DNA from 4 places in the Serratia sp. GW822-FHT06D09 genome. Region 3 is predicted to be linked to each of the others. Evidence: predicted binding sites of a transcription regulator. Region 3 holds the regulator's gene; each other region holds the start of a gene.
The links. The regulator PhoB, encoded in region 3, activates phosphate uptake and scavenging genes when phosphate is short. The targets are predictions, from matches to a motif close to CTGTCATAAAACTGNCNNAT.

Region 1 (2,205 bases), on a different contig from region 3:
ACGGCACCGATGAGCGCCGGATTAGCCGCCGGCTCCAGCCGCAACGCCAACTGCGGATCAATAGCTTCAGCGTTGATACCGGCGCTGTGGCAGGAGACAATAAACTGCTGTTGGTAAGCCAGCGAATCCTGCGGCAGGGTGATAAACAGCCCGTCGGTTCGCTCGATACAGTGATGCGCAATGCGTTTGAGGATACGGTTCTCTTCTATGCATTCGCGCGCCGATTCGCCGTCGGTTACCGCATAACGCGCACCGCTGTGCAGCAGACCGTGGTTGCGCCCGGTCGCGCCGGTGGCGATATCATGACGCTCCAGCAGTATGCAACGCAGTCCGCGGCGTGCGCAGTCACGAGCAATGCCCGCGCCGGTCGCGCCGCCGCCAATGATGATCACATCCGTTTCGTTTTCTGCTGAATGGCTGCTCATGACGCTCCCTCTGGATCCGTGGTTATTGCCCTATTGGGCCACAGTCATTGGGGTCTTTGTTTGATAAGGAACAATAACGAACTTAAAACGAAAGTAAAATGTCCACAAAAAACCACGAATGTGATCACAATCACGATTTTTAGGCGTTTTTCTATTTCATAACGTTAACGAATCGCTCAAAATCCGCCGGTGTTTCATAAAAGTGTAACATTTGCGCCATTCATCACAGCGACACCAGGCGGTTTTGACTAGGATGACGCTCGTTATGGAACAAAAAAACACCACATTCGATATCCGCTCAATCATCAAATGAACGTAAAAGATCATATTGATGTGATAACTAGATAAAGCCATCGGAGGCGCTCATGTTGAGTATTTTTAAGCCGGCAGCACACATTTCACGTGTGCCGGTCGACAAAGTCGACCCGCTGTACCGTAAATTGCGCTGGCAAATATTTATGGGGATTTTCTTCGGTTATGCCGCCTACTACCTGGTGCGCAAGAACTTCACCCTGGCCATGCCTTACCTGATTGACCAGGGCTTCAGCCGCGGTGACCTCGGTTTCGCGCTGTCCGGTATTTCCATCGCCTACGGTTTCTCCAAATTTATCATGGGGTCGGTTTCTGACCGCTCCAACCCTCGCGTGTTCCTGCCCGCAGGCCTGATTTTGGCTGCTGCGGTCATGCTGTTCATGGGCTTCGTTCCATGGGCGACATCGAGCATCGCGGTCATGTTCGTGCTGCTGTTCCTGTGCGGTTGGTTCCAGGGCATGGGCTGGCCGCCTTGTGGCCGTACCATGGTGCACTGGTGGTCGCAGAAAGAGCGTGGCGGTATCGTTTCGGTCTGGAACTGCGCCCATAACGTGGGTGGCGGCCTGCCACCGCTGCTGTTCTTGCTGGGTATGGCCTGGTTCAACGACTGGCACGCGGCGCTGTACATGCCGGCCTTCGGTGCCATTCTGGTAGCCCTGATCGCCTTTGCCCTGATGCGCGACACCCCGCAATCCTGCGGCCTGCCGCCGATTGAAGAATACAAAAACGATTATCCGGACGACTACACCGACAAAGCGGAAGAAGAGCTGACGGCCAAGCAGATCTTCATGCAGTACATCCTGCCGAACAAACTGCTGTGGTACATCGCCGTAGCCAACGTGTTCGTTTATCTGCTGCGTTACGGCATTCTGGACTGGTCACCGACCTACCTGAAAGAAGTGAAACACTTCGCGCTGGACAAGTCTTCCTGGGCTTACTTCCTGTACGAGTATGCCGGTATTCCGGGCACCCTGCTGTGCGGCTGGATGTCGGACAAGGTGTTCAAGGGTAACCGCGGCGCTACCGGCGTGTTCTTCATGACGCTGGTGACCATTGCCACCGTTGTTTACTGGCTGAACCCGGTCGGTAATCCTGGCATCGATATGGCCTGTATGATCACCATCGGCTTCCTGATTTACGGCCCGGTCATGCTGATCGGCCTGCACGCACTGGAACTGGCACCGAAGAAAGCCGCCGGCACCGCCGCAGGCTTCACCGGTCTGTTCGGTTACCTGGGCGGCTCTGTTGCAGCCAGCGCCATCGTCGGCTACACCGTTGACTACTTCGGTTGGGACGGCGGCTTTATGGTGATGATTGGCGGTAGCATCGGCGCGGTAGTGCTGCTGTTGCTGACCATGATGAGCGAGAAAAAACACCACGCGGAAATCGCTGCCAACAAACGCGGTTAAGCGTCATACAACTTTCGCATTATTTAAAGGCCGCCTTGCGGCCTTTTTAATACCCCTGC
Region 2 (2,205 bases), on a different contig from region 3:
CATCTGCGAGCTGTGTGCCGAACGCGGCGTCACCGCCACCGCCGATGAAGTGATGGTCACGGCCGGCTCCCAACAGGCGCTGGATCTGGTGATGCGCGCCATTGTGAACCCGGGCGACGTGTTCGTGGTGGAACGTCCGACCTACCTGGCGGCGTTGCAGACGCTGGAACTGGCGGAAGCCAACATCATGTCGGTATCGTCCGACAGCGATGGCATGGTGGTCGAAGAACTGGCCGAGCTGTTGAAAACGCAGCGCATCAAGGGCGTGTATGTGGTGCCGAACTTCGGCAACCCAAGCGGCATTACCCTGAGCGCCCCGCGTCGCGAACTGTTGGTCAAGCTGGCGGCCGAGCACAATTTCCTGATCATCGAGGATGATCCGTACGGCGAACTGCGTTTTACCGACGAGCGTAACGCGACGCTGCACCAGGTTTCGCAGCAGGTGCTGGGCCATACCGATAACATTATCTATACCTCGACCTTCTCCAAGATCCTGGCTCCGGGGTTGCGTCTGGGCTGGGCTATCCTGCCGCCGTTTTTGCTGCATAAAGTGGCAATCATCAAGCAGGCGGCGGATCTGCATGCCAGCGCATTGTCGCAGAGCATCGTAGAGTGTTACCTGGGGCTGGATCGCCTGCCGGCGCAGATCGAAAAGATCCGCGCGGCTTACAAACAAAAGGGTGAGATCCTGGCCGGGCTGGTGGAAAAAGAGCTGGGTGACCATATCAGCTTCGATATGCCGAAAGGCGGCATGTTCCTGTGGGCGCGTTTCCGTCAGCCGTTCAACGCCACCGAATGGCTGAAAACCACCCTGCAGCAGGGCGTGGTGTTTGTGCCGGGAGAATACTTCTTCTCAGACAATCCGGACCGTTCTACCTTCCGCCTGTCGTTCGCCACCGCCACTGAACAGCAAATGCAGGAAGCGGTTGCCCGCCTGCGCCGTTCACTGTGATCTTCACGGCGGCGGGGATCTTTCCCCGTCGCCGACATCAAACCGCAATCTGCACTTCACTCTTCCGTCATATGGCTGTCATCTAACGGTTATTTTTCTGTCATCCGAGCATGGCATGTTAGCTTCCGAACAAAAAACTGATTCTTTTCGCTCACGCGCTTATTGCCCCAATAGATTTCACGTAGCAGCAAGGCGGTGACCGCCAGAATCCTCAGGAGTTTACATAGGTAAATGACTGAGGTGATAGAGGGAAACCAACACGGCTGCGGCGTGAAAGATGCAGGGGATACACCAGCTTTTTCAGGAGTTAGGCATGCTCACCTACGCTATTCGCAAAACCACGCTGTGCGTCGCGTTGACCCTGGCGGTCAGCACTCAGGCACTGGCGGCGACCGAGATCCCGTTCTGGCATTCGATGGAGGGTGAACTGGGTAAAGAAGTGGATTCCCTGGCGGACCGCTTTAACCAGTCGCACACCGACGTCAAAATTGTTCCGGTTTATAAAGGCAACTACGAACAAAGTCTGGCGGCGGGCATCGCGGCCTATCGCTCCGGTAAAGCGCCGGCGATCCTGCAGGTGTATGAAGTGGGTACGGCCACCATGATGGCCAGCAAGGCGATCAAGCCGGTGTACGAAGTGTTTAAAGACGCGGGCATCAGCTTTGACGAATCGGTATTCGTGCCTACGGTGTCCGGTTACTACACCGACAACAAAAGTGGACACCTGCTGTCGCAGCCGTTCAACAGCTCCACCCCGGTGCTGTATTACAACAAAGATGCCTTCAAGAAAGCCGGTTTGAACCCAGACCAGCCGCCAAAAACCTGGCAGGAGCTGGCGGCGGACACCGCCAAACTGCGTGAAGCTGGCATGAAATGCGGCTATGCCAGCGGCTGGCAGGGCTGGATCCAACTGGAGAACTTCAGTGCCTGGCACGGCGTGCCATTCGCCACGGAGAACAATGGCTTTGGTGGCGCGAGCGCCAAGCTGGAGTTCAACAAGCCGTTGCAGGTCAAGCATATCCAACTGCTGGAAGAGATGAACAAAAAAGGTGACTTCACCTATTTCGGCCGTAAAGACGAATCCACCGAGAAGTTCTACAGCGGTGACTGTGCGATTACCACCGCTTCATCCGGCTCGCTGGCGGACATCAAGCATTACGCCAAATTCAACTATGGCGTGGGCATGATGCCGTATGACGCCGATGCCAAAAATGCACCGCAGAACGCCATTATCGGGGGCGCCAGCCTGTGGG
Region 3 (2,205 bases):
ATAGATGTCGCGCACCGAGTCGGACGTGGTGACGCCGACGGTGGTCAGATGGCCGGTAGCGACGATGGGCAGCGGCAAGCCCAGCGCATCACGGCGCGCACAGGCGGCCTGGTACAGGGTGTGATAGTGGTCGGCGATAGACTCTTGCAGCGCCTGCTGTTTTTGCACCCCGGACTCACCGGCGCGGCTGGTGAGCAGATCGCGCGGGCGCAGAAAAGGAATGGCGCACAATACCGCACCCGGTTGGCCGTCGCGTTGATTCAGCACCAGCACCTGTTGTTCGATTTCGCTCTGCGCATTGGCGATCACGGTGGTATTCAGGCAGGAAAGTAATTCACGCGATTCATTTAAGGTGGCCACGGAGTCGTGATTGCCGCCCAACACCACCAACTGGCAGCCGGTACGCTGCAGTTCCACCACGAAGCGGTTATACAGCTCGCGGGCGTAGCTTGGCGGCGAGCCGGTATCGAACAGATCCCCGGCGACGATCAGCGCATCCACCTGGTGTTGTTCGATCTGTTCGATCAGCCAGCGCAGAAATGCCTGATGCTCGGCGGCGCGGCTTTTGGTGAAAAAGTACTGGCCAAGATGCCAGTCAGAGGTGTGGATCAGGCGCATGACACTCCCGGGGCGATAGGGTAATGGCGGTGATTATAAAGGGCGTTGCGGCGGCTGTCGTGACGCAATCATTATGACAACTGAATGATTTTTCTTTGACGTTGGAAATAATCGCTATGCTTACTGCCTATAACAGCCCGCTTTTTTCATAAAAGTGTCACAAAACTGACGCATAATGGCGCCCGCAATCAACTGTGATCGCTAACACATTGGCAGGATTGACGATGGCAAGACGCATACTGGTGGTGGAAGACGAAGCGCCGATCCGTGAGATGGTGTGCTTTGTGTTGGAACAGAATGGTTACCAACCGTTGGAAGCTGAGGATTATGACAGCGCCGTGACGCGCCTGTCTGAGCCGTTCCCTGATTTAGTGTTGCTCGACTGGATGTTACCCGGGGGATCCGGCATTCAGTTTATTAAACATATGAAGCGTGAAGCGCTAACCCGCGATATTCCGGTGATGATGTTGACCGCGCGCGGTGAAGAAGAAGACCGGGTGCGCGGCCTGGAAGTCGGGGCGGATGATTACATCACCAAACCCTTCTCACCGAAGGAACTGGTGGCGCGCATCAAGGCGGTAATGCGCCGTATTTCACCGATGGCGGTGGAAGAAGTGATTGAAATGCAAGGGCTGAGCCTGGACCCTTCCTCACACCGCGTGATGGCTAACGAACAAGCGCTGGATATGGGGCCGACCGAGTTCAAGCTGTTGCACTTCTTTATGACCCATCCTGAACGCGTTTATAGCCGTGAGCAGTTGCTTAATCACGTCTGGGGCACTAACGTTTATGTGGAAGACCGCACCGTTGACGTGCACATCCGTCGGCTCCGTAAGGCGTTAGAGACCAGTGGTCATGACAAAATGGTTCAAACCGTTCGGGGCACCGGCTACCGATTCTCAACGCGCTACTGATCGCGCCGCGCTGGAGAATATGCCGTGTTAGAACGTCTATCCTGGAAGAGGCTGGCCCTGGAGCTGGCCCTTTTCTGCCTGCCTGCCTTACTGTTGGGGCTGATTTTCGGTTATCTGCCCTGGCTGCTGCTGGCCTCCGTGCTGGCGGCGTTGGTATGGAATTTCTACAATCAACTCAAACTTTCCCACTGGCTGTGGGTTGACCGCAGCATGACGCCGCCGCCTGGCCGCTGGAGCTGGGAACCGCTGTTTTACGGCTTGTATCAGATGCAGCAACGGAACCGTCGTCGGCGTCGTGAGCTGGCGCTGTTGATCAAACGCTTCCGTAGCGGAGCGGAATCGCTGCCCGATGCGGTAGTGATGACTACCGTCGAAGGCAATATCTTTTGGTGCAACGGGCTGGCGCAGCATTTGCTGGGTTTCCGCTGGCCGGAAGACAATGGCCAGCACATTCTCAACCTGTTGCGTTATCCGGAGTTCAGTCACTATCTGCAACAGCAGGAGTTCTCCCGCCCTTTGACGCTGCAACTGAATAACGAGCATTACGTCGAGTTTCGTGTGATGCCCTACTCCGAAGGGCAATTATTGATGGTAGCCCGCGATGTGACCCAGATGCGTCAACTGGAAGGGGCTCGGCGCAACTTCTTCGCTAACGTCAGCCACGAGTTGCGTA
Region 4 (2,205 bases), on a different contig from region 3:
TACCGGAACTGTCTTTTACGTTGGTTTTCCATGCTGCACGCACCTGCTCGATAACTTCGTTCGGCAGCGTGGCGTAATCCAGGTCGTTAGCCTGCTTGGCGCCGGTTTTATACGCCCAGTCAAAGAACTTCAGAACTTCGGTGCCCTGAGCCGGGTTTTTCTGCTCTTTGTGCACCAGGATGAAGGTGGTGGAGGTGATTGGCCAGGCGTTGTCACCTTTCTGGTTAGTCAGGTCCTGGGCGAAGGTTTTGCTCCAGTCAACGCCTTTAGCGGCGGCGCTGAAGCTCTCTTCTGTTGGGCTAACCGCTTTGCCGTCGGCAGAAATCAGCTTGGTGTAGGCCAGGTTGTTTTGTTTGGCATACGCGTATTCAACGTAACCGATGGAGCCTGGCAGACGCTGTACGAATGCGGCGATGCCGTCATTGCCCTTGCCGCCCAGACCGGTTGGCCAGTTAACGGTAGAACCTGCACCGATTTTCTCTTTCCACTGCGCGTTGGCTTTAGACAGATAGCTGGTGAACACGAAAGAGGTGCCTGAACCGTCCGCGCGACGAACAACCGCAATGTTCTGATCCGGCAGCTTGACGCCTGGGTTCAGCTTGGTGATCGCCGGGTCGTTCCATTTTTTCACGTTGCCCAGGTAGATATCACCCAGGGTTTTCCCATCCAGGGTCAGCTCACCGGATTTGATGCCCGGGATGTTAACGGCCAGCACCACGCCACCGATCACGGTAGGGAACTGGAACAGGCCATCGGCCGCCAGCTTGTCATCACTCAAAGGTGCATCGGAGGCACCAAAGTCAACGGTATTGGCGACGATTTGCTTCACGCCACCAGAAGAGCCGATGCCCTGATAGTTAACTTTGTTGCCGGTTTCTTTCTGATAAGAATCTGCCCACTTGGCATAAACCGGAGCGGGGAATGTCGCACCTGCACCGGTCAGGCTAGCAGCAGCGAACGCGGACACGGCGGTCAGGGAGAAAGTCGCTGCCACAATACTGGCGACGGTGGTACGCATCAGTTTCATAATCCCTCCTAATGGGATATTCAAAAATCGACTTTGAGTCGTTTTCATCAGAGTAAGTATTGCTGCAGGAGGGAAAATAGGACAGTTTGGTGACAGTAAAATGTACGAAATATGACAGTTATATTACAGTGAGAGCACGGATGTGATTACTCTATAAAAATCAAACCATTAAACATAAAACCACTCAGTAATTAATCAATAAAAAAACCCTTTCCATCGCCGCTATCCGTTTGAATATGACAACTTTTATCTCCGCTGTAGCACTCTTGTCATATTTGATCCCGTTATGAAAAAAGCCGGCACAGTGGCCGGCTTTTAGAGATTAACAGCAGCGGATTACTCTACGGTGACAGACTTAGCCAGGTTACGCGGCTGGTCAACATCGGTACCTTTGATCAACGCCACATGGTAAGACAGCAGCTGCAACGGCACGGTGTAGAAGATAGGGGCCACGATTTCTTCTACGTGCGGCAATGGAATGATGGTCATCCCTTCGCTGCTGACGAAACCGGCATCCTGATCGGCGAACACGTACAGCTGGCCACCGCGCGCGCGAACTTCTTCGATGTTGGATTTCAGTTTTTCCAACAGTTCGTTGTTCGGCGCCACCACGATCACCGGCATATCGGCATCGATCAACGCCAGCGGGCCGTGCTTCAATTCACCGGCCGCATAGGCTTCCGCGTGAATGTAGGAGATCTCTTTCAGCTTCAGCGCACCCTCCATGGCAATCGGGTACTGATCGCCACGGCCGAGGAACAGCGCGTGGTGCTTGTCGGAGAAGCCCTCCGCCAGCGCTTCAATGCTTTTGTCCAGCGACAGCATCTGTTCGATACGCGCCGGCAACGCCTGCAGGCCGTGTACGATTTCATGCTCAACGCTTTCCGCCATGCCTTTCAGACGGCCCAAACGCGCCACCAGCATCAACAACACCGCCAACTGGGTGGTGAAGGCCTTGGTAGAGGCCACGCCAATTTCGGTCCCGGCCTTGGTCATCAGCGCCAAATCGGATTCACGCACCAGCGAAGAACCGGCCACGTTACACACCGCCAACGAACCGAGGTAGCCCAATTCCTTCGACAGGCGCAGCGCCGCCAGGGTATCGGCGGTTTCGCCGGACTGTGACAGCGTGATGATCAGGCTGCCCGGACGCACGGCAGATTTGCGGTAACGGAATT

Region 1: a site for PhoB is predicted at 617-636, ahead of glpT (glycerol-3-phosphate transporter). Genes of this name have one in related genera too.
Region 2: a site for PhoB is predicted at 1,017-1,036, ahead of ugpB (sn-glycerol-3-phosphate ABC transporter substrate-binding protein UgpB). Genes of this name have one in related genera too.
Region 4: a site for PhoB is predicted at 1,104-1,123, ahead of pstS (phosphate ABC transporter substrate-binding protein PstS). Genes of this name have one in related genera too.

What each region holds. Positions count from the first base shown of each region.
Region 1 is NZ_JBXALO010000007.1:231,874-234,078, reverse strand. It holds gene glpA (anaerobic glycerol-3-phosphate dehydrogenase subunit A) at 1-425, opposite strand, end outside; gene glpT (glycerol-3-phosphate transporter) at 791-2,146, shown strand.
Region 2 is NZ_JBXALO010000007.1:270,828-273,032, forward strand. It holds gene AC1RKG_RS18150 (aminotransferase-like domain-containing protein) at 1-952, shown strand, start outside; gene ugpB (sn-glycerol-3-phosphate ABC transporter substrate-binding protein UgpB) at 1,266-2,205, shown strand, end outside.
Region 3 is NZ_JBXALO010000005.1:285,055-287,259, reverse strand. It holds gene sbcD (exonuclease subunit SbcD) at 1-618, opposite strand, end outside; gene phoB (phosphate response regulator transcription factor PhoB) at 843-1,532, shown strand; gene phoR (phosphate regulon sensor histidine kinase PhoR) at 1,557-2,205, shown strand, end outside.
Region 4 is NZ_JBXALO010000007.1:29,202-31,406, reverse strand. It holds gene pstS (phosphate ABC transporter substrate-binding protein PstS) at 1-1,027, opposite strand, end outside; gene glmS (glutamine--fructose-6-phosphate transaminase (isomerizing)) at 1,364-2,205, opposite strand, start outside.